DNA from 3 places in the Hylemonella sp. P2_B10 genome. Region 1 is predicted to be linked to each of the others. Evidence: predicted binding sites of a transcription regulator. Region 1 holds the regulator's gene; each other region holds the start of a gene.

Region 1 (7,922 bases):
CTGGCACGCCGGAGCCGGATTATTGGGATTTCGTCTACTTCGCCACCGTGCTCAGCATGTGCTGCCAGACCTCGGACGTGGCCGTCACTTCCGGCGAGATGCGCAAGCTGGTGACGCTGCAAAGTCTGGTGTCGTTCTTCTTCAACGTCATCATCATTGCGATCACGGTCAACGTGGTGGCGGGCGTGTTGTAGCCAGTGGCACCAGACAGCCCGTCTGCGCCCTGCCGACGCCGCTGGTGCGCGCGGGACAGCCGCGGAGCGGGGTGCCGTGGCGGCCTGATCCCGCAAACCACTCTCGTGGTTCGGTCCGCGATCAGGTTTCGGCGGCAGGTTTAGCGCGTGCCGAGCCCTTGACGAGATCAAACTTGAACAGCCGGCATTCGATCGGCCCGTTCCACATCGGCACGCGGCGCGATTCCTTCAGCCGCATCTTGCTGGGCAGCTTCAGGTCCGGCGTCAGCATCCAGGCGGTCCAGCCGCTGTAGTTCTTTTTCCAGTGCGTGGCCAACTGGCCGAAGAACTCGCCGCCGTCTTCGGTGTAGGCGCTTTCGCGGGCGCGCGCGCCTGCCACCCCGCCGGCCTCGATGCGCTCGCCGTAGGGTGGGTTCAGCAGCATCAGCGCTGGGGCCTCGCACGGCGGCATGCGCTGCAAGGCGTCGCCGCCACGGAACTCGATGACATCGGCCACGCCGGCGCGCTCGGCATTGCGCTGCGCAAAGTCCACCATGCGGTGGGCCACGTCGCTGCCGAAGATGATGGGCTCCACATCATGCGGGCGCACCACCTCGGCGTCGGCGGCATCTTGCCGGATGGCCTCCCACACGTGCGCCTGGAACGGCAGGTACTTCTCGAACGCGAAGCGCCGGCGTGAGCCAGGCGCCACGCGGCAGGCAATCTGCGCTGCCTCGATAGCGATAGTGCCGCTGCCGCAGCAGGGGTCGTACAACGGCGTGAGGTCACCCTCGCCGTCGGCCCAGCCGCTGGCGGCAATCATGGCGGCGGCCAGCGTCTCTTTCAACGGCGCCTCACCCTTGTCTTCGCGCCAGCCGCGCTTGAACAGCGGCTCGCCCGAGGTGTCGATGTACAGCGACAGCGTGTCGGTGGTCAGGTGCGCGTAGATGCGCACGTCGGGCCAGGTGGTGTTGACGTCGGGCCGCACGCCGCCGGCCTTGGCGCGGAAGCGGTCGCACACCGCGTCCTTGATCTTCAAGGCGGCGAAATTCAGGCTGGTCAGCGGGCTGTGCTGGGCTGTCACCTCGACCTTGATGCTTTGCTTGGGCGTGAACCAGATCTCCCAGGCCACCTGGCTGGCGGCCTCGTAGAGGTCGTTCTCGTTGCGGTAGGGCGTGTGGGACAACTGCACCAGCACGCGCTGGGTAAGACGGCTGTGCAGATTCAACAGCAGGGCGTCACGCCAGGAAGCGTTCAGCGACACACCGCCGCGCCGCTTGTCCAGCGCCTCGGCGGGCAGGCCAGTGATGAAGCCGGCCTCGGCCAGCAGGTAGTCCTCGACGCCAGCGGCGCAAGGCAGAAACAATTGCAACTGGTTCACGGGGAGATCCCTTGGCGGCGCTTACAGCGCCTTGCGCAAGTTGGTAGGCGCTATGCGCAGGCTTTCGCGGTACTTGGCCACGGTGCGGCGCGCGCACTCGATGCCCTGCTCCTTCAGCATGTCGGACAGCTGGCTGTCGCTCAGCGGCTTCTTCGGGCTTTCGGCCGCCACAAATTGCTTGATCAGCGCGCGCACCGCAGTGCTGGAGGCATTGCCACCCGATTCGGTGCCCAGCGCCGAGCCGAAGAAGAACTTCAGCTCGAAGGTGCCGAACGGTGTGGCCATGTATTTGGCGGTGGTGACGCGGCTGATGGTGGATTCGTGCAGCCCCAACTCATCCGCGATCTCGCGCAACACCAGCGGGCGCATGGCCAGTTCGCCATGGGTGAAGAAGTTCTTCTGCCGTTCCACGATGGCGGTGCTGACGCGCAGGATGGTGTCGAAGCGCTGCTGGATGTTCTTGATGAACCAGCGCGCCTCCTGCAGGCGCTGCTGCAAGGCGGCGTAGTTGGAGGCTTCCCGGCCGCCGCCCTTGTGCTGCTTCAGGGCATTGGCATAGATGTCGTGCACGCGCAGCTTGGGCATCACGTCGGGGTTCAGCAGCACGCGAAAGCGCGCCTGCGCGCCATTGCTGATCTTGGTGACCAACACATCGGGCACCACCACGTTGCGCTCCACATCGATGAAGCGGCGGCCCGGCTTGGGCTCCAGGCGGGCGATCAGCGCGATGGCGTCGCGCACGGCGGCGTCGTTGCAACCGCACAGCTGCACCAGGCGCTTGACGTCGCGGCGCGCCAGCAGGTCGATGGGTTGCTCGCAGACGCGCAGGGCCAGCGCCACCGCCATGGCGGTGGGCACGTCCAGGCGAATGTTGCGCTGCATGGCGTGCAATTGCAGGCTCAGGCACTCGGCCAGGCTGCGCGCGCCCACGCCGGCCGGCTCCAGGTTGTGCAGCAGGCTCAAGGCCATGGTGAAGCTGTGCACCAGGTTTTCCACCTGTTCCTCGTCGCCACCGGCCAGGCCGCGTGCCAGGTCTTCCAGCGGGTCTTCCAGGTAGCCGTCGTCGTTCAGCGACTCGATCAGGAAGCGCAGCGCGGCACTGTCGGCCTCGCTCAGGCGCAGCGCCAAGGCCTGGCGGTGCAAATGTGTTTGCAGCGACTCCTGGCTGCGCGCCAGCTCACCGGCATCGGCGTCTTCGTCGCCGTTCAGGTTGTTGCCGTGGGCCTTGGCGTCGCCGCCCCACTCGCCGTCGTCGGGCGACATGTCCAGCGTGCCGTCGCCCTCCCAATCCTGGCCGTCGTCGGCGGTCAGCGGCGTCGCTTCGTCATTGGTCGTGGTGGAGGTGGAACTGTCGGTGTACTCTGTCGCGGCGCCGCTGGCGGCGAACTCGGCGTCGCGGTCGTCCTCACGCACGGGCGTGTCGACCTGGGCGATGCCGAAGTCGCTGCCCGGCGCCTCGTCATGCGCCAGCTCCAGGAAGGGGTTGTCGTCCAGCATCTGGTCGACTTCCTGGCTCAGCTCCAGCGTCGACAACTGCAGCAGCCTGATGGACTGCTGCAGCTGTGGCGTCAACGCCAGGTGCTGCGATATCTTGAGCGAGAGACCGGGTTTCATCACATTTTGAAGTGTTCGCCCAGATACACACGCCTGACATCGGCGTTGTCCACGATCTCGGAGGGTGTGCCCTGGGCCAGCACATGGCCGTCGCTGATGATGTAGGCGTGGTCGCAGATGCCCAGCGTCTCGCGCACATTGTGGTCGGTGATCAGCACGCCAATGCCGCGCCCCTTGAGGAAGCTGATGATGCGCTGGATCTCGATGACGGCGATCGGGTCGATGCCGGCAAACGGCTCGTCCAGCAAGATGAAACGCGGCTGCGTGGCCAGCGCACGGGCGATCTCCACGCGGCGGCGCTCGCCGCCGGACAGCGCCAGCGCCGGCGAATCGCGCAGGTGCTCCACCCGCAGTTCCTGCAGCAGGCTGGTCAAGCGGTGCTCGATCTCGGGCTTCTTCAATGGCTCGCCGGCCTCGTCGCGCTGCAGCTCCAGCACCGCGCGCACGTTGTCTTCCACATTGAGCTTGCGGAAGATAGAGGCCTCTTGCGGCAGGTAGCTCAGGCCCATGCGCGAACGCCGGTGTATGGGCATGTGCTCCACCGACTGGCCGTCGATGCGGATGTCGCCCGAGGTGGCACGCAGCAACCCCACGATCATGTAGAACGAGGTGGTCTTGCCGGCACCGTTGGGGCCCAGCAGGCCGACGACCTCGCCCTTGCCCACGGCCAGCGACACGTCCTTCACCACCTCGCGGCTGCCGTAAAACTTCTTCAGGTTGCGGGCTTCAAGGCGGCTGCCAGCGGCGCCCGCATCCACAGTGCCGCCCGTTGCGGGCACAGGAGAAGCCACCGTCACTGCTTGTCCCCGCTCAGCGAGGGGCTCGGCCGCAGCCGGACGCCGGAAGCGGCCGGCAGGGTGGGGGCTGCCGGCGTGGCTGGCGAACCGGGCGCCTGCCCGCTGGCGGCTTCGCCCTTGGGCGTCATCATCACACGCACGCGGCCACCGGGCTGCGGGACGCCGTTCTTCACCGTGGTGCCGTCGATGTTGAAACTGTCCTTGACGTTGTCCAACAGGATCACGGCGCCGGTCATCTCGTCGTTCAACTGGGCCCCCTTGAGGCGACGCATGATGGCCTTGGTGACGAACTTGACCGTGTCAGCGCGGCCGTCGTAAATGATGGTCTCGGCCTCGCCCTCGATGAACTCGTCCACCCCATCGCGCTTTTGCCGGAAGAAGGCCAGCTTGCCCGGCTCGGCGATGACGGTGCCGTATTGGTAGCCCTGCGCGTCCTCGCGGTAGGTCAGCTGGGCGCCGCGTATTAGCAGCGTGCCCTTGCTCAGCACCACATTGCCGTTGAACACCGTGGTCTGCTTCAGATCGTCCGCCACACCCGTGTCCGCCTCGATGTTCATCGGTTTGCTGCGGTCGGCTTTTTCTGCTTGTGCAGTGCAACAAAATCCTGCCAACAGCAGGGCGAGCAGAGGGGTGATGGGATGTGGCGTCATAGGCGGCATGAATCTTGCATCACATTGTAAGCGCGTGACGCGTTCCTGCGGTCCGTGCCGCTGCAAATAGGGGATTTTTTTGCCAACAGAAGGGGAAACATCCCCCCTTTGGCCACGCCCGGCTCAGCCGTCGTTGTTGATCTGGGTGATCAATTCCTGCAGCACCGTGGTGGCCTTGTTGTTGTCCACCTGGCAGGTGCCGGCGTTTTCATGGCCGCCACCACCGTAGTAGAGCATCAGCCGGCCGATGTTGGTCTTGGAGCTGCGGTTGATGATGGACTTGCCGGTGGCAAACACGGTGTTTTGCTTTTGCATGCCCCACATCACGTGGATGGAGATGTTGGTCTGCGGGTACATCGCGTAGATCATGAAGCGATTCACCGCGAAGATGACCTCCTCGTCGCGCAGGTCCAGCACCGCCAAGTTGGCAATCACCGAGGTGCAGCGTGCAATCTGCTCCTTGGCCTTGGCCGCATGCTCGTTGTACAGTTCCACGCGCTCCACCACATCGGGCAGGGCCAGGATCTGCGCAATGCTGTGGTCCTTGCAGTACTTGATCAGATCCATCATCAACTGGTAGTTGCTGACGCGGAACTCGCGGAAACGGCCCAGGCCGGTGCGCGAGTCCATCAGGTAGTTCAGCAGCACCCAGTCGGTGGGGTTGAGGATTTCTTCGCGGGTGAACTGCGCCGAATCGGCCTTGTCCACCGCCGCCATCATGTCGGCCCAGGCCGCCGGAAAACGCGCCGTGCCGCCGTAGTGCTCGAACACCACGCGCGCCGCCGACGGCATGTCGGGCAGGATGATGTGGTTGGGCCGGTCGCCGGTGTTGCGCATGGTCTCCGACAGGTGGTGGTCGAAGGCCAGGTGCACGCCCGGCACATAGGGCAGGTTGGTGGTGATGTCGCGGTCGGAAATCTCTACCTTGCCGTCCTGCATGTCCTTGGGGTGGACGAACTTGATGTCGTCTATGAGCTCCAGCTCATTGAGCAAGACGGCACAGACCAGCCCATCAAAATCACTGCGGGTGACCAGGCGAAATTTCTCGGCGGACATGTAGTTCTCCACAACGGTGCAATTTGCAAAGCATTCTATGCCACGCCCGCAGCGCGGCGCAGCGCTTGCGCGCGCTTTTTGCAGCAGTCCTACAGCCGACCGGCGCGCAACTCGCCAATCAGGTAATCGCCCACGGCCAGCACTTGCGGCATGCCGCCGGCCATGCCGCCGTCGGTGATGTAGCGCCCGCCGAAGGCCATGGTGGGCACCCCTTCCAGCCGGAAGCTGTTTTGCAGCTGCGCCGCCCGGCTGGCCTTGGTGGAGGCGCTGAAGGACTTGTACTGGTCCATGAACTTGGCGCGGTCCACGCCCTGCTTGGCCACCCAGTCGGCGATCTGGTCCGGTGTGGTCATGGGCACGCGCTCGCTGTGGTAGGCCAGGAACACCTTGGTGTGCAGCTTCTCCAGCAGACCCATAGCCTCCAGCGCGTAGTAAAAACGCTGCAGCAGGCCAGCCTCGTCAGCGAAAGACACTGGCACGCGCTTGAACGCCACGTCCTTGGGCAGCTTGGCCACCCAGGGCGCCAGGATAGGCTCGAACGAGGCGCAGTGCGGGCAGCTGTAGCGGAAGAACTCGACCACCTCGATCTTGCCGGGGGTGTCGGTGGGCTGGCGCTGGTCCAGCTTCTTGAACTGCGCGCCCTCGCGCGGCTGGGCCAGCACTGGGTTGCTGGTCAATCCCAGGCCAGCCGTGGCCAGTGCGCCCATGGACAGGGCCGAGAAATCCCTACGCTTGATCATCTGTGTGTGCTCCGTCAATGCCATGAAATCGGTTGAAATGTGGGGAGGACGTCGCGCGCGCTCAGCGGCCGGCGCGCACCTGCGCCACCAGGAAATCGGCCACCTGCAGCATGCGCGGCATGGTCTTGGAATAGTCGGCGTCCACATAGAAGCGCCCGGCAACGCCAATGGCCGGCACGCCCTCCACCTTGAAGGCGTCCTGCAGCTGACGCACGCGCAACGCCTTGGCATCGGTGGCCGGCGCGTTGTATTGCGCGATGAACTTGGCGCGGTCCACGCCCTGCTTGGCCACCCAGTCGGCGATGGCGCCTTCGCGTTCCAGCACCACGCGCTCGGCATGAATGGCGTGAAAGACCTTGGCGTGCAGGCGGTCGAGCTGGCCCAGCGCCTCCAACGCGAAGAACAGCCGCTGGTGCGGCACCCATTCGTCGCGGAAGGCGGCCGGGATACGGCGCACCACCACATCCTTGGGCACACGGCGTGCCCAGGCGTCGAAACTGGGCTCGAAAGCATTGCAGTGCGGGCAGCCGTACCAGAAGAACTCGACCACCTCGATTCTCCCGGCCGGCACTTCCACCGCCACCGGCTTGTCCAGCGTCAGGTAATCGGTGCCGGATTGGGCTTGCACCTGGGCCAGCGCATTCGCGGCAGGCCAGCACAGCATGGCAACGCCGGCCCCAACGGCCAGCGCGGAAAACTCACGTCGATTCATGTACCCATCTCCAGCAAGGGAACCGGTCAGAGCAAGCGCTGCGTCAAAAAGTTCAACACCGTGGGCCGGCCTTCAGCGGGCCACGCGTATCAGCGCGGTTTCCAACCCCGAGGCCTCCAGCCTTTCCTTGGATTTCTCGCCATCTTCCTTGTGCTCAAACGGTCCCACGCGCACGCGATACACCGTGCGCCCGGACTGCTCGCGCTCGGACACCTTGGCCTCCACGCCGGCCAGCGCCAGCTTGGCACGCTGCGCTTCGGCGTCCTCGGCGGTGCGGAAGGCGCCGACCTGCACGTAATAGGTGAAGGGATCGGCGGCGGCACCCATCTTGGCCTTGGCCAGTTCGCCCAGCGGGTCGGCCACCGCAGCCACCACGGCCTTGGAGGCGGCCACGGCCACCGCGGGAGCGACCGGTTGCTTGGCCGGGGCAACGGCCGGCACCACCGCCGAAGCAGCCGGCGCGGGCGTGATGGCACCGGAAGCCGCCTGCGCCGCCTTGGCGGCCTGCTTGCCGTACAGCGGGGCGTTGGGGTCCCAGTCCTTGTTCTTCTTGGCCTCGGCGGCATCCTGGTCCGGGGTGCGGGACTGGCCCTTGCTCATGAAGGGCACCGGCACCTTGGTGACGTAGACCGCCACGGCCAGGGCCGCCGCCAGCCCCACCACCACACCGATGATGAAGCCCAGCAGCGTGTTGCCGCGTTGCGGCTGCGGCTTCATGCGCGGCCCCTTGTTGTCGTCTTGACGTGTCGCCATAAGCTTTCTTACATTTTCTGCGGGGCGCTGACACCCAGCACCGCCA
Region 2 (7,922 bases), on a different contig from region 1:
CGCGCAATGCGGGCAGGAGACCGTGATCAGCAAGCTGACGCTGCGCGAATTCGGCCACGAGTACATCCAGAACTTCGTCACGCTGGAGGGGCGGCTGTGGCGCACGCTGTGGCTGCTGATCTGCCGGCCCGGCAAGCTGACGGTGGAATTTCTGCAGGGCCGCAGGCGCCGTTACGTGCGTCCGCTGCCGCTGTACTTCAGCATCAGTTTTCTGTTGTTTCTGGTCATGGCGATCTTTCCAACGAACCTGGTGATCTTCGATGAAAGCGAAGCACCGGCGAAAGGTGTGCGCAGTGCCGACACACCCAGAGGTGCACCAGTCAGGGTCACCACCGGCCCAAGCAAGGGCGCCAGCGCCAGCGCCGGCGCCAACCAGTTCAATGCCGACGAATGGCCTGCATGGTTACGGCCCCTGGTCACCAGGGCGAACGCGTCGGCTGAGCGCATGCAAAAAGACCCCGATTACGGCAGCAAGCGGCTCAGCGCATCCTTTCTGCCCAAACTGCCTTACGCGCTGTTCGCGCTGGTGCCCGCGTTCGCTGTCAGCACACGTCTGGTGTACTGGCGCCGCCGGCGCGGCTATGCGGAACACTTCCTGTTTGCGCTGCACCTGCACAGCTTCGTCTTCCTGACCCTCCTGGCCGTCTACTGGATGCCCGCAGAGTCGACCCCGCCACTGGTCACCCTGGGTTGGATGGCCTACCTGGTGCTGGCGTTGCACACCATGTTCGGCGGACGGCTATGGCCGCAGCTGCTGCGCGCCATGCTGCTGCTGGTCATGCACAGCCTGGTGCTGGGTGGCGTGATGATCGTGGTCCTGCTGCTGTCGTTCTTGTCGATCTAGCCAAGTAGCAGGCTGCAGGCGGGCCCTTACTCCAACCCCAGTTCCTGGATCTTGCGCGTGATGGTGTTGCGGCCAATGCCCAGCTTCTGCGCCGCCTCGATGCGCCGGCCCTTGGTGGTGGCCAACGCAGTCAGGATCAGTTTGGACTCGAAACGGCGCGTCAGCGCATCCCACACATCGTGCCGACCCGTTGCCAGCAAGGCCAGGGCCTCGGCCTCGAGCGAGCCCTCCCAACCGGCCTCGACGCGCGCGGCAAGCTGGCTGTGACTGGGCGTCGCCTCAGCGCCCATCCCGCTGTCAGCGCGCACCGGTGTGGCGGCCAAGCCCACAGGCGCGGCACTGCCACCGGCCCAACTTGGGGCGCCTGCCACCACGGCGGCATCGCTACCCGCCAGTCCGAGAGCCTGCACATTGACCATGATTTCTGGCGGCAGATCCTTGGGCTCTATGGTTTGGGCCGGTGCCATCACCGTCAGCCAGTGGCAGATGTTTTCCAGCTGGCGCACATTGCCCGGGAAGGCAAAATTGCCCAGCCAGGCCAGCGCCGCGTCTGAAATGCGCTTGGGCTCCACACCCAACTGCATGGCGCTTTGCTGCAGAAAATGGCGCGTCAGCATGCCCACGTCTTCCTTGCGCTCGCGCAGTGCCGGCAGACGCAGGCGTATCACGTTCAGGCGGTGGAACAAGTCCTCGCGGAACACGCCCTCTTTCACGCGCTGCTCCAGGTCCTGGTGGGTGGCGGCGATCACGCGCACCTGCGCCTTGACGGCACTGTGACCGCCAACGCGGTAGAAGTGACCGTCGCTGAGCACGCGCAGCAGGCGCGTCTGCAGATCGAACGGCATGTCGCCGATCTCGTCCAGGAACAAGGTGCCGCCGTCAGCCTGCTCGAAACGGCCGCGGCGCATGGTCTGCGCGCCGGTGAAGGCACCGCGCTCGTGGCCGAACAGCTCGGACTCCAGCAGGTCCTTCGGAATGGCCGCGGTATTGATCGCCACGAAGGGCCCGTTAGCGCGTGGTGAGTGCTTGTGCAGCGCGCGCGCCACCAGCTCCTTGCCGGTGCCGGATTCGCCGGTGATCATCACCGTCACATTGCTCTGGCTCAAGCGCCCGATGGCGCGGAACACATCCTGCATGGCCGAGGCCTGGCCCAGCATCTCGGGCGCCTGCACCATACGTTCCTCGGCCACCGCCTCGCGCTGGCTTTCCTCCACCGCACGGCGTATCAGCTCCACCGCCTTGGGCAGGTCAAACGGCTTGGGCAGGTATTCGAAGGCACCGCCCTGGAAGGCCGACACGGCGCTGTCCAGATCGGAAAACGCCGTCATGATGATGACCGGCAGACCCGGGTGCAGCGCCTTCACCTTGTCCAGCAGTTCCAGGCCGGAGCCGCCAGGCATGCGGATGTCGCTGACCAGGATTTGCGGGCCGTCCTCGTCGGTGGCGCTCTCCATCGCGGCCAGCACATCGCGCGGGTTGGTGAAGCTGCGCGTGGGCAGGTTCTCGCGCAACAGGGCTTTTTCCAGCACAAAGCGTATGGATTGATCGTCGTCCACTATCCAGATGGGCTTCATGTGTTCTTGCCGCTTCGCTTCTGTTCATGCTGCCCTTCGCCGCTTATGGCGGCTGTTCAAGGCAGCGGTATCAATATGGTGAAATCCGTATGGCCTGGCACGCTGTCACACTCGATCAAACCATGGTGCTGTTGCACGAAGGTTTGCGCAAGTGTCAGCCCCAACCCCGAACCGCCCTCCCTGCCCGACACCAGCGGATAGAAAATGCGGTCCTTGATGGCGTCCGGCACACCAGGCCCGTTGTCGATCACATGCAATTCCAGTGCCAAGCGGTAGCGCTGCTTGCCAAACGTGGTCTGGCGCGCCACCCGGGTGCGGAATGTCAGCTCGGCGTCGCCGCTGGCCATCTTGTCGGTCAGCGCCTGGCAGGCGTTGTGCGCGACGTTGAGCACGGTCTGTATCAACTGCTCGCGGTCGCCGCGAAACTCGGGGATGGAGGTGTCGTAATCGCGCACCACCGTCAGCCCCTTGGGAAACTCGGCCGAGATCAGCGCGCGCACGCGCTCGCAGACCTCGTGGATGTTGACATCGCCCACCACATGCGGGCGCCGGTGTGGCGCCAGCAGCCGGTCCACCAGCGTCTGCAAGCGGTCGGCCTCATGGATGATGACCTGGGTGTACTCGATCAGCTCGCGCGACTCGATCTCCATCTCCAGCAATTGGGCGGCACCGCGTATGCCACCCAGCGGGTTCTTGATCTCGTGCGCCAGGTTGCGTATCAGCTCCTTGTTGGCCTGCGCCTGGTCGGCCAGGCGTTCCTCGCGGTCCTGGCGTGCCTGCTGTTCCAGCGGCAGCAGCTCGACGACAATCTCGTCCGGTGTCTCGGTCTGCGTGACGATCACATGCACCAGCATGGGGTCATGCGCCAGGCGCCTGAGCCAGGCGTCGTAGCGCATGGCGGCGAACTGGTTGTCACCGGCGCCCGCCAGGGCGTTCTGAAAGGCCTGCGGATCGGAAAAGGCCAGCGTGAAGTCCGAGCCTTCGATGCTGCGGCGCGACTCGCCCAAGGCATCTTCCAGCGCGGAATTGGCGAACAGCGCGATGCCCTGGCCGTTGACCACGGCCACCAGCGTGGCCAGCAGGTCAAACGACTGAAAGCGCGCGGCCGGAGAAGAAGCGGAAGAAGCGGAAGAAGAGGAAAGAGAGTCCAAGCCGGCTATTTCGCTGCTGAGCCGGTGCGCCCCAGTTCGCGCTGTATGCCGGCCATGTCACTGTCGTTGCGGGCGATGGCCGCCTTCAGCTCGGCCACTCGGTCCAGGTATTTCTGGTGGTTGCGATGCTCGTCGCCACGCTTTTCGGGGTCGCCGTTGTTGTACTCGACCGCCAACTCCTGCTGACGGGCTTGCGCTTTCCTCAGCTCGGCTTCCAGGATGGCGCGGGCATCGGCATCGCGCGCACGCTGGTCGGACGAGTCCACCCGCGCGCCGTTGTTGTTGGAGGCCAGCTTCACCGGCGTCGGGCGCACCGCCTGCACCACGGTGACGTTGCCTCCCTCCACCAACTTGCACCCTTTGGGGTTGCCTTCGGCAATGGTGTTGGTGTATTCATTGCCGCAGCGGTAGATGCGGTCACCGGCCGCCTGGGCCGGTCCCGTTCCATACACGACCGCCCCCGCGGTGGCGAGCACGGCAAACAAGGCTCTGTTCATACACATCAAACGCAGATTCAGGCGCGGAAGTTGACCTTCAAGTATGCGTGAATTCAGGCCAATGTCAAATCAGCAAGGAAAAAGGGACGGCATGGCCGTCCCTTTTCATTGACACACGCAATGACGTGTGATCAGAGCGAGTAGTACATGTCGAACTCGATCGGGTGGGTGGCCATGCGCATGCGCGTGACTTCGCCCATCTTCAGCTCGATGTAGGCATCGATCATGGTGTCGGTGAACACGCCACCCTTGGTCAGGAAACCGCGACCCTTGTCCAGATAATCCAGCGCCTGGTCCAGGCTGTGGCACACGGTCGGCACCTTGGCGTCTTCTTCCGGCGGCAGGTGGTACAGGTCCTTGGAGGCGGCTTCGCCCGGGTGGATCTTGTTTTCCACACCGTCCAGGCCGGCCATCATCAGGGCCGAGAAGGCCAGGTAGGGGTTGGCCAGCGGATCGGGGAAGCGCGCCTCAATGCGACGGCCCTTGGGGTTGGCCACATAGGGGATGCGGATGGAAGCCGAGCGGTTGCGAGCCGAGTAGGCCAGCTTCACCGGGGCTTCAAAGCCGGGCACCAGGCGCTTGTAGCTGTTGGTTCCGGGGTTGGTGATGGCGTTCAGCGCGCGCGCATGCTTGATGATGCCGCCGATGTAGAACAGCGCGAAGTCGCTCAAACCCGCATAGCCGTCGCCGGCAAACAGGTTCTTGCCGTCTTTCCAGATCGACTGGTGCACGTGCATGCCGGAGCCGTTGTCGCCGACCAGCGGCTTGGGCATGAAGGTGGCGGTCTTGCCATAGGCGTTGGCCACATTCCAGACCACGTACTTCAGGGTTTGCGTCCAGTCGGCGCGCTCCACCAGCGTGCTGAACTTGGTGCCAATCTCGTTTTGGCCGGCGCCGCCCACTTCGTGGTGGAACACTTCCACCGGGATGCCCAGCGATTCCAGGATCAGCGACATTTCGGCGCGCATGTCCTGCATGCTGTCGACCGGGGGCACGGGGAAGTAGCCGCCCTTGACGGTGGGACGGTGGCCGCGGTTGCCGCCTTCAATTTTCTTGCCGGTGTTCCACGGTGCTTCGTACTCGTCGATCTTGACGAAAGAGCCCGACATATCGGCGCCCCAGCGGATGTCGTCAAAGATGAAGAATTCGGGTTCCGGGCCGAAGTAGGCGGTGTCGCCCATGCCCGAGGCCTTCAGGTAGGCTTCGGCGCGCTTGGCGATGGAACGCGGGTCACGGTCGTAGGCCTTGCCGTCGCCGGGTTCCAGCACGTCGCAGGTCAGGATCAGCGTGGTTTCTTCAAAGAATGGGTCGATGTTGGCGGTGTTGGAATCGGGCATCAACAGCATGTCAGAGGCTTCGATGCCCTTCCAGCCGGCGATGGAGGAACCGTCAAACGCGTGGCCCGACGTGAACTTGTCTTCGTCAAAATGGGACACCGGCACGGTGACGTGCTGTTCCTTGCCACGCGTGTCGCTGAAGCGAAAGTCAACAAACTTGACTTCGTTTTCCTTCACCAGTTTCATCACGTCTGCGACGGTCTTGGCCATCAAATACTCCTGTTGGGATGGTTGTTAAATAAGCGTTTCGAGCTAGGGATTGCAGTTTCTGTGCCAGTGTTCAGGATACGGAGCACCCCCACGGCAACCCCGCATTCTGCCTTGAGTTGGCAGGGTTTTGGAGGGTGGCATCAGATTCAAATGCACCATTATGGTGCAAAACTAAGGGGCGCACCATGGCGGGGATAAATCACGGGCGCACCAATTCGGGGCCGAGTTTGACCCCGTGCTGAGCCAGGCCAGCCAACAAAGCCTGGTAGGCAGCCTCGGTATCGGCAGGCGCGCCTTTGACGCCCAGTTCAATGTGGCGCCCATATTGCGGGTGGTCCACACTGGGCAGGCTGAACACCTTGACGCCGGCAAAGCGGGCCTCCAGTTGCTCCATCAGCGGCGTCAGCGTTGCCTCCATGGCACCAAACACGATGACGGACTTCTCCACCCAGGCGCCCTGGCGGAACAGCGCTGCGTAATGGCTGTCCAGCACCCATTCCATCATCGGCCAGGCCATGACCGGGAAACCGGGCACGAAATGCACCGTGCCACCGCCCACTGCGGTGCAAGTGAAGCCGGCGATCTTGTTGAATGGGTTGGGGATGATGCTGGCACCTTGAGGGAACACACCCATGTTCAAACGGTGCTGGTTGTCCGCCCGGTCCGGCTCGTAGGCCAGGCCCTGTTCGCGCGCGACATCTTGCATGCGCTCGTAGATCAGCGCGGCGGCATCGGGGTGCAACGCCAGCGGCAGGTTCAGCGCGGCGGCGGCGCATTGGCGGGTGTGGTCGTCTGGCGTGGCCCCTATGCCACCGCAGGAGAACACCACCTGTGCCGGGTCGTCAAAGGCCCTTTTCAGCGCTGCGGTGATGCGCGCGGGCGAATCGCCCACGTAATCGGCGTAGGCCAGCTGCAGGCCACGCGCGGCAAGCAGTTCGATGGCCTTGGGCAGGTGTTTGTCGGCGCGTTTGCCGGACAGGATCTCGTCGCCAATGATGACGATGCCGAATTCAGTGGGTTGGCTCATGTGGCACGGCGGGAAGGTCGGTCGCCAGCGGCAGCGCCGGCGGATTGGACGGGCTGGGCGGGGCTGGCTGCACCATGGCCGCAGCCTTGGCTTGGCGCAGCGCCTGCAGCGCGGCCAGGCAGTAGTGGGTGAACCACAGCGACGAAAAGGCAAACACCAGCATGTAGATCCAGATCACCAGCGGCACGAAGTAGACGAAGGCGGCCACCACCATGGTGCCCGACACCCAGGCCAAGCTGGGCATGGCACCCAGGTAACCGCTGAGCACGCCTATGCCCAACAACCAACCACGGTGCTGGCGAAACAACTCGCGCCGCTCGTCGCCGCTGGCATGCGCGGCCAGCGCGTCAAAGGTCATCACGCGGTAGGTCAGCCACCCCCAGATCAGCGGCGGCAGCACCAGGATCAGCGGCGGCAACAGCCACAGCGGCGTGGAGACCAGCAGCGCGATCAACGCCAGCACGGTGGAGCCCAGCGACCACAGCACGCTCATCAGCAGCGAACCGCCCTGCTTGCGCTCCAGCGCATTGAAGCGCCGCCGCGCCACCAGTGCCACCAGCGCCGGCGTCATCAACAGCGCCACCAGCAGCATGGAGACCACCACGATCAGCGGCGTGACGGCAAAGACAACCAGCAGCGGCGCCAGCACGGTGCGAAACCCGCCCACGCCCATGCCTTGCAGCCAGCCTTCGGCACTGCTGATGATGCTGGACGACTCCAGCGCCGTGCGCACGGTGTCCACGGCCGGCACCCAGAAGAAATAGCCCAAGCCCAGCGCCAGCACAACCATCAGCGCCAGCGGCACCAGCGACAACAGGATGACCCGCGGATGCAGGCAATACATCACCGCACGCCAGAACGAATCCAGGAACAGGCTCATGGCCCAAGCATAACCTCGGCGTGTGTACATGCCGCATCCGGATACAGCCAAGCCCCTTGCTGGCTGCCGACGCCGCTGGGGCGCGTGGCTACGGGAATGTCCCCCGGGCCTACGGCCCTCCTCCTTGATTTCCCTCCGCCACGCGCCCCAGCGACATCGGGTCAATTGGCATGCGCAGTGCTTAAATGCGGGAAAATCGCACTCAAACCACGTTCGCAGGATCAAGTCGATGCGGCATTCGGCGGAGTGGCATCAAGGAGGAAGCCCGTAGGGCCGGGGGACAGCCGCGGAGCCGAGTGCCGCGTCGGCCTGATCACCCAACCAAGCTACGAGCGAATGCTTTCCAACGCGGCATCATCCAGCCACCGCCACTGCCCTGGCGCCAGATCATCCGGCAGCCAC
Region 3 (7,922 bases), on a different contig from region 1:
CACTCCAGCCGTCGAAGCAGTGGTCCACCGTCAACGTGGCCACATCCGTGTCCAGGCCGGTGGAAGGGGCACGGTGGGTGGGCAGCTTGTCGGTGCCCATTTCCCAACGCCCGGCGGCGGCGAAGCGGATGTGGCTGTTTGCGCGCTTGACGAAATAAGGGTGCCAACCCAACCCCACCGGCGCGGCGACGGCGGATTGGTTGGTGATGCTCAACGTGAGCTCCAGCGTGTCGCCGGTCAGGCGAAAGGCCTGTGAGCTGTCGAAGGCGAAAGGCCAGGCCTCATCGGCCTGGTGCTCGAAGGCGAGCAGCGCGAAATCGGCCTGCTGGTCCAGCACGCTCCAGGGCCGCTGCCAGCCCACGCCATGGATGGCGTGCGGCTCGTCGGCGCGCAGGCGCACCAGCGGGTGGCTGGTGCCGGCCCATTGCAGTGCCGCCTGTGCCACGCGGTTGGAAAACGGCACCAGCGGGAAGCTGCCGGCCTGGCGCACCGCGCTCAGGGTCTGCGCGGGCGTGGAGCGCAGCACCGGCACATCACCCAGCCACAAGCCGGCGATGCAGCCGCCCAGCTCGGGCTTGATGTCGCAGCGCAGGGCGCCGCTGGTCAACTGGACGGGGAAACTCATGCCCCGCATTGTGCCTGCACGGGCAGGCCTGTGCGAGAAAAACGCAGGCAAAAAAACGCCCGCCGGGAGCCTGAGGCTCTGGCGGGCGAATCCTTGGAGACGCTCTCGAAAACCAGGGCGGCGGCACCAACCCGCCACCGCCCTGCATGCCGTTCGCGATCAGCGGCTGTAAGCCGTCTCGCCGTGCGAGGTGATGTCCAGGCCTTCGCGCTCGTCTTCTTCCGACACGCGCAGACCGATGACCATGTCGACCAGCTTGTAGGCCACCAGCGACACCACACCGGACCACACGATGGTCACCAGCACGGCCTTGGTCTGGATCCACACCTGGTCCATGATCGGCACCGAGGACACGGCAGCCGTGACCCAGTCACCCACCAGGCCGGGGCCACCCAGGGCTTGGTTGTTGAACACACCGGTCAGCAGCGCACCGACGATGCCGCCGACACCGTGCACGCCAAACACGTCCAGCGAGTCATCAGCACCCAGCACCTTCTTCAGGCCATTGACACCCCACAGGCAGGCGAAGCCGGCGATGAAGCCGATGATGATGGCACCCATCAGGCCAACGTTGCCGCAGGCCGGCGTGATGGCCACCAGGCCGGCGACGGCACCAGAGGCAGCACCCAGCATGGAGGCCTTGCCGCGCATCAGCGCTTCACCCAGGCACCAGGCCAGCACGGCGGCTGCGGTGGCGGAGAAGGTGTTCATGAAGGCCAGCACGGCGGAGTTGCCGGCTTCCAGCGCGGAACCGGCGTTGAAGCCGAACCAGCCCACCCACAGCAAAGAGGCACCGACCATGGTCAGCGTCAGCGAGTGCGGCGTGAAGGCTTCCTTGCCGTAGCCGGTGCGCTTGCCGATCACATAGGCGCCCACCAGGCCCGCCACAGCGGCGTTGATGTGCACCACGGTGCCGCCGGCGAAGTCCAGCGCGCCCCATTGCCAGATCAGGCCGGCCTTGGCGTTGGTGGCGTCCACCACTTCCTTGGCGGTGTAGGCGTCCGGGCCCATCCAGAACCACACCATGTGGGCGATGGGGGCGTAGCTGAAGGTGAACCACAGCACCATGAACATCAGCATGGCCGAGAACTTGATGCGCTCGGCGAAGGCGCCGATGATCAGGCAGCAGGTGATGGCGGCGAACGTGGCCTGGAAAGCCATGAACAGCAACTCGGGAATGACCACGCCCTTGCTGAAAGTGGCAGCCATGGCGAACTCACCCTTCATCGGATCGAACAAGCCCTTCATGAACAGCCGGTCGAACCCGCCGATGAACGAGTTGCCCTCGGTGAACGCCAGGCTGTAGCCATAGACGCACCACAGCACCACGATCAGCGAGAAGGTGACGAACACCTGCATCAGCACCGACAGCATGTTCTTGCTGCGCACCAGGCCGCCATAGAACAGGGCCAGGCCGGGGATGGACATCATGATCACCAGCAGCGTGGCCACGATCATCCAGGAAACGTCGCCCTTGTTGGGCACCGGGGCCGGCGCGGCGGAAGCTGCGGCAGCCGGGGCTGAGGCAGCAGCAGCAGCCGGCGCAGCTGCGGAAGCAGCAGGCGCGGCAGCCGAAGCCGCATCAGCCGGCGCCGATGCGGCAGCAGCCGGTGCCTGCGCCAGCGCGACGGTGGTGCCGCCGGCCAACAGGCCTATGCCCAGCACCAGGGAAGCGAGGAATTTTTTCATGTCGAAGTTCTCTTGTGGTTTATGGGCGGGCGGTTACAGCGCTTCCTTGCCGGTCTCACCGGTGCGGATTCGCACAACTTGCTCCAGGTTGTAGACAAAGACCTTGCCGTCGCCGATCTTGCCGGTGCGGGCAGCGCCCTCCACGGCTTCGATCACGCGGTCAACCAACTCGTCGGCCACCGCCGCCTCGATCTTGACCTTGGGCAGGAAGTCCACCACGTACTCCGCGCCGCGGTACAGCTCGGTGTGGCCTTTCTGGCGGCCGAAGCCCTTGACCTCGGTCACCGTGATGCCTTGCACACCGATCGCCGACAGGGCTTCGCGCACCTCGTCGAGCTTGAACGGTTTGATGATGGCCGTTACGAGTTTCATGTGTTCTCCTGGGCAGTGAATAGGGTTAGAACGAGTACTTCACGCCCAGCACCAGCGCGCTCTTGCCGGTGAATTCGTTCTTGGGTGTGACGTACAAAGTCTTGTTGGCATCGGTGCCGATGGCCGCGGCGGTCACCGAGAAGCCATTGCCGAAGTCCTTGGCCAGCGTCAGCGAGTAGTCGGTGTAGTCGAACGCGCCGTTGTTGGCGAAGCTCTGGTGGCCGATGTGCGGCGTCAGGCTGAAGCCATTGCCCAGGTCGAAGGCTGCGCTCAGGTCCAGGTAGCCGCTGCCCTTGCTGTTGACAGTGCCGAACAGGTCAGACACGCTGTAGGAATACTTGGCGGTGAACACGCCGAAGGTGATGGCGGCGTACAGCTCATCGGTGTTGGCGTTGGTCCAGCCGGGCACCTTGTCCAGGCCGTTGGAGACGTACTGGTAGCGCAGGTAGCCCAGGTCCAGTGTCACGTCCTTGGCGACTTCAAACTTGTAGCCGGCGTAGATGTCCCACTCCAGGCTGCCATCGATGCTGCGGGGAGGGGTGGCCATTTTGCCGGCGTCCTCGATCCACTTGATGCCCGAGCCCCAGGTGCCGATGTAGAAGCCGCTCTTGTGCACGTAGTCGATGCCGCCTTGCAGCGTGGCGTCGAAGTGCGTTTGTGCAATGCCACGGTAGCGGTACTCGGTGACGGCCCCGATGTTGAACGACAGGGTGTAGTCCGGTTCCGGTGCCTTGGCTTGGGCAAACACGCTGCCGCAGGCCAACAAGCTGAACAGGGCGATCGCTACTTTTGATTTCTGGGCCATGGGGTTTCTCCGATGAATTAAAGGGAATATTGATAGGGGACCAGTCGGGTCCAGCACGATCCATGCCACGTGAAATCCCCCAAGCGCGTGGGCTGTGCGAGGTGCTGCGTTATGGGCTCATATCTGCTAAGATATCTGTGTATATATCCAGTTTGCACCAAATAGGTGCGTTTTGGTGCGCAGGGCAGCCCTGAGCACGCACCACGATGGAGGGCACGTTGATGAGCTTGTCTCTGGTGCAAAGCCGCGCATTGGTCGGGCTGCAGGCCACAGCGGTCACCGTGGAGGTGCATCTGGCCAATGGCCTGCCCAGCTTCACGCTGGTGGGCCTGGCCGATGTGGAGGTGAAAGAGGCCCGTGAGCGCGTGCGCTCGGCCATTGCCAATGCAGGCCTGGAATTCCCCAACAACAAGAAAATCGTCATCAACCTGGCGCCCGCAGACCTGCCCAAGGACTCCGGCCGCTACGACCTGCCCATGGCGCTGGGCATCCTGGCGGCCAGCGGGCAAATTGACGGCAGCCGGTTGAAGGGCTATGAATTTGCCGGCGAGTTGTCGCTGTCGGGTGAATTGCGCCCGGTGCGTGGCGCGCTGGCCATGGCGGTGGCGCTGCAAAGCAAGCACGTCGCCACCCGGCTGGTGCTGCCAACCGACAGCGCCGACGAAGCCGCGCTGGTGCCCGATGCCCAGGTTTACCGCGCCCGCCATTTGCTGGACGTGGTGCGCCAGTTCCTGCCCGCCGGCTCCGATGCCGCCGTGGCCGCCGCCGACGCGGTGGCCGACGAAGCCGCAGGCAGTGGCCAGGCCGGCTGGGCCCGCGTGGCCCACCAGCCGCCCGCCAATTGCCGGCACTATGCCGACCTGGCCGACGTCAAAGGCCAGGTCGGGCCCAAGCGGGCGCTGGAGATTGCCGCCGCCGGCGGCCACAGCCTGCTGCTGATGGGCTCGCCGGGCGCCGGCAAATCGATGCTGGCGCAGCGCTTTGCCGGCCTGCTGCCGCCGATGAGCACCGAAGAGGCGCTGCAAAGCGCCGCAATTGCCAGCCTGAGCGGGCGCTTTTCATTGGAGCACTGGGCGGTGCGGCCGACACAAAGCCCGCACCATTCGGCCAGCGCGGTGGCGCTGGTGGGGGGTGGCTCACCACCCAAGCCGGGGGAGATTTCGCTGGCGCACCATGGGGTGCTGTTCCTCGACGAGCTCCCTGAGTTTCCAAGGGCGGCTTTGGAGGCCCTGCGCGAACCATTGGAGTCTGGCCACATCACCATCTCGCGCGCCGCCCGGCGCATCAACTTTCCGGCGCGCTTCCAGCTGGTGGCGGCGATGAACCCCTGCCCTTGCGGCTACCTGGGCTCCGCCTTGAGGCCCTGCCGCTGCACACCCGACCAGGTGGCGCGTTACCAGGGCCGCCTGAGCGGCCCGCTGCTGGACCGCATCGACCTGCACGTGGAAGTGCCGGCCATGGCGCCAGACGACCTGCTGCAAGCTCCCGCCGGCGAAACCACCGCCAACATCCGCGAACGCTGCGCGGCCGCGCGCCAACGCGCCGAACAACGCCAGGGCAAGTCCAATCAGGCCTTGGCCGGCAAGGAGATCGACGCCCACGCCCAGTTGGACGACGCGGCGATGAAGTTCCTGAACAAGGCTGCCGCCCGCCTGGGCTGGTCAGCGCGCGGCACGCACCGGGCGCTGAAGGTGGCCCGCACCATTGCCGACCTGGCGGGCTCGGCGACCACGCAGACAGCGCATGTGGCGGAGGCGATTCAGTACCGGCGGGTGTTGAAGGCTACGCTGTGATGGGCCCGGAGGGCCGTGGACCACCGCGCGGCGCCCATCAAGCCTCCCCCCAGCTTGAATAAGGCTGCACCGCCAGGCTGGAGTTGAAATAGCGCCGGTCATCCGTCACCTCCCGACCCAACCACTGCGGAGGCTCAAATGCCTGGTCTTCGCTGGTCAGCTCAATCTCGGCCACCACCAGCCCGGCGTTGTCGCCGTGGAACTCGTCCACTTCCCACACCATGCCGGCATGCGTCAACGTGTAGCGCGTCTTGTCGATCAACGGGCCATCACACAGTGCCAGCAGTTGTTTCGCGTCGACCACGGGAACAGGGTATTCAAACTCGGCACGCGTGGCGCCTACACTGGTGCCCTTGACGGTCAGAAAAGCCTGCTCACCCGCCAGACGCACGCGCACCGTACGCGCGGCGTCGCGGCACAGGTAGCCCTGCGTCATGCGCTGTGGCTGGCCGCTGGCTTTCCAGCCATCGCCCGTCACCAGGAATTTGCGCTCAATCTCCGTGCCCATGGCCCAGTGTAGAAGATAGACCTGATGCAAGCCGCCGCCGGCACTTACTCCCCCCAGAACCGCCGCTTCGTGCTGTGGCTGTCGCTGGCGCAGCTGATCAGCTGGGGCACCTTGTTCTACACCTTCGCGCTGCTGATGGCGCCGGTGGAGCGTGAGCTGGGCCTGGGGCGCGCGCAAAGCTCGTTGGCCTTCAGCCTGGCGTTGCTGGCCGAAGGCCTGCTGGCCTACCCGCTGGGCCGTTGGATAGACGCCGGCCATGAGCGCCGCGTGATGACGGCCGGCTCGCTGCTGGCCGCCGCCGCGCTGGCCGCCCATGCCTTCATCCACAGCCTGGCGGGCTTCTACCTGGCCTGGCTGGCCATGGGCTGCGCCATGGCGGCCACGCTGTACACACCGGCGTTCGCCATCGTTACGCGGCGCTTTCCGCGCGACTTTCGCCGCGCCATCATCACGCTGACCTTTCTGGGCGGGCTGGCCAGCACGGTGTTCATCCCCACCACGGCGTGGCTGATGGACGCGCTGGGCTGGCGCCATGCACTGCTGGTGCTGGCGGCACTGCATTTGCTGGTGTGCGCGCCTTTGCACGCCTGGGTGCTGCGCTCACCCACCGCAGCGCCGCACCCTGCACCGGCACCAACAACTCAGCCACCAGGCACCACGGCTGCCGCCAGCGCAACCAGCACAGCGACCGTTGCCACCGCTGCGCCGGACGACCGCAACGCATTGGCCCACCATTTGCGCAGCGCACCTTTCCTGCTGGTGGGAGCCTTCGTGGTGCTGATGATGGCTGTCACCGCCGCGCTGCCACCGCACATGGTGAACCTGCTGCGCGAAAACGGCCTGAGCGAGACCTGGGCGGTGGCGGTGCCGGCCAGCATCGGCGTGATGCAGGTGCTGGGGCGCGTGTTGCTGTATTTCTTTGAGCACCGCTTCAACCTGCACCTGGCCAACCGGCTGATTCCCTGCCTGGTGCCGCTCGGCTTGGCGGCACTGCTGGCCGCGCCGTGGTTGGGCGGCGCGCACCTGGGCGTGCAACTGGCGCTGGTGTGGCTGTTCGTGCTGCTGTGGGGCATGGGCAATGGCATGCTGACCATCGTGCGCGGCACTGCAGTGGCGCAGTATGTGGACCGCCAGCATGTGGCGGCGCTCAACGGCGCCTTGGGGTTTCCGCTGGCGCTGGCACGCGCCGCTGCGCCGCTGGCCATGGGCGCGCTGTGGAGCAGCGCCAGTGGCTACAGCCCCGCGCTGTGGCTGTGGCTGTTGGTGGCTGTGCTGGCGGTGGTGGCGCTGGTGCTGGCGCAAAAGCGCAGCCGGTACGCTGTGGGCGGCAAACCCACCTGACGGCGAAACGCTGCGCGAAAGGTCTCCAGCGCCGGGTAGCCACAGCGCTCGGCCACCTGCTGCAGGGGCAAGTCGCTGGCCTCCAGCAGTTCCTTGGCGCGCGCCATGCGGGCCTGTTGCAACCAGGCCTTGGGCGCGCTGCCGGTGGTTTCGCTGAAGCGGCGCAGGAAGTTGCGCTCGCTCATCGCCGCCTGGTCGGCCAGCGCCTTGACCTGCAGCGGTTGCTCCAGGTGCGCCTGCGCCCAGGCCAGCACGCCGTCGAACTTCTTGTTGGCGCCGGCATACACCGGTGCCGGAATGAACTGCCGCTGGCCGCCACTGCGCTGCGGGGTCACCACCAGCCGGCGCGCCACCTGGTTGGCGATGGCCGAGCCGAAGTCGCGCCGTATCAGGTGCAGGCCGGCGTCCAGCCCGGCGGCACTGCCGGCCGAGGTGATGACCTGGCCCTCATCCACATACAGCACGTCGGGCACCACCTGCACTTGTGGAAACTGCGCGCTCAGAGCGTCGGCATAGCGCCAATGCGTGGTGGCACGCTTGCCATCCAGCAGGCCGGCGCGCGCCAGCAGGAAAGCGCCTGAGCAAATGGACAGGAAACGCGCACCGCGATGCTGCGCCGCCTGCAAGGCGCGCACCAGCGCCGGTGAAGCGGGTTTGTCCACCCCCCAGCCCGGCACCACGATGGTGTGGGCCTGCCGCAGGCTGGCCAGTCCATGGCGGGCCGCGATCTGCAGGCCACCCAGGGTGCGGCAGGGTGCGCTGTCCACGTTGGCAATCTTGAAGCCGTAC

What was found. The regulator sigma-54, encoded in region 1, starts transcription at its own class of promoters, with help from an activator protein. The targets are predictions, from matches to a motif close to TGGCANGNAANCTGCTTT.
Region 2: a site for sigma-54 is predicted at 5,662-5,679, ahead of glnA (type I glutamate--ammonia ligase). Genes of this name have one in related genera too.
Region 3: a site for sigma-54 is predicted at 3,542-3,559, ahead of AC1DX2_RS21660 (TorF family putative porin). Genes of this name have one in related genera too.

The regions. Positions count from the first base shown of each region.
Region 1 covers NZ_JBFUDE010000007.1:165,077-172,998, forward strand. The annotation lists gene AC1DX2_RS25185 (DUF1345 domain-containing protein) at 1-194, shown strand, start outside; gene AC1DX2_RS25190 (THUMP domain-containing class I SAM-dependent RNA methyltransferase) at 316-1,554, opposite strand; gene AC1DX2_RS25195 (RNA polymerase factor sigma-54) at 1,576-3,168, opposite strand; gene lptB (LPS export ABC transporter ATP-binding protein) at 3,168-3,959, opposite strand; gene lptA (lipopolysaccharide transport periplasmic protein LptA) at 3,962-4,522, opposite strand; gene AC1DX2_RS25210 (exopolyphosphatase) at 4,739-5,671, opposite strand; gene AC1DX2_RS25215 (thiol:disulfide interchange protein DsbA/DsbL) at 5,761-6,411, opposite strand; gene AC1DX2_RS25220 (thiol:disulfide interchange protein DsbA/DsbL) at 6,473-7,123, opposite strand; gene AC1DX2_RS25225 (SPOR domain-containing protein) at 7,196-7,876, opposite strand; gene argS (arginine--tRNA ligase) at 7,885-7,922, opposite strand, start outside.
Region 2 covers NZ_JBFUDE010000002.1:212,524-220,445, forward strand. The annotation lists gene AC1DX2_RS08810 (DUF3667 domain-containing protein) at 1-844, shown strand, start outside; gene ntrC (nitrogen regulation protein NR(I)) at 871-2,418, opposite strand; gene glnL (nitrogen regulation protein NR(II)) at 2,475-3,569, opposite strand; gene AC1DX2_RS08825 (hypothetical protein) at 3,575-4,066, opposite strand; gene glnA (type I glutamate--ammonia ligase) at 4,198-5,613, opposite strand; gene AC1DX2_RS08835 (competence/damage-inducible protein A) at 5,813-6,640, opposite strand; gene AC1DX2_RS08840 (EI24 domain-containing protein) at 6,624-7,520, opposite strand; gene AC1DX2_RS08845 (16S rRNA pseudouridine(516) synthase) at 7,847-7,922, opposite strand, start outside.
Region 3 covers NZ_JBFUDE010000005.1:105,331-113,252, forward strand. The annotation lists gene AC1DX2_RS21645 (aldose 1-epimerase) at 1-625, opposite strand, end outside; gene AC1DX2_RS21650 (ammonium transporter) at 785-2,314, opposite strand; gene glnK (P-II family nitrogen regulator) at 2,348-2,686, opposite strand; gene AC1DX2_RS21660 (TorF family putative porin) at 2,712-3,491, opposite strand; gene AC1DX2_RS21665 (YifB family Mg chelatase-like AAA ATPase) at 3,713-5,284, shown strand; gene AC1DX2_RS21670 (CYTH domain-containing protein) at 5,322-5,792, opposite strand; gene AC1DX2_RS21675 (MFS transporter) at 5,817-7,133, shown strand; gene ftrA (transcriptional regulator FtrA) at 7,025-7,922, opposite strand, start outside.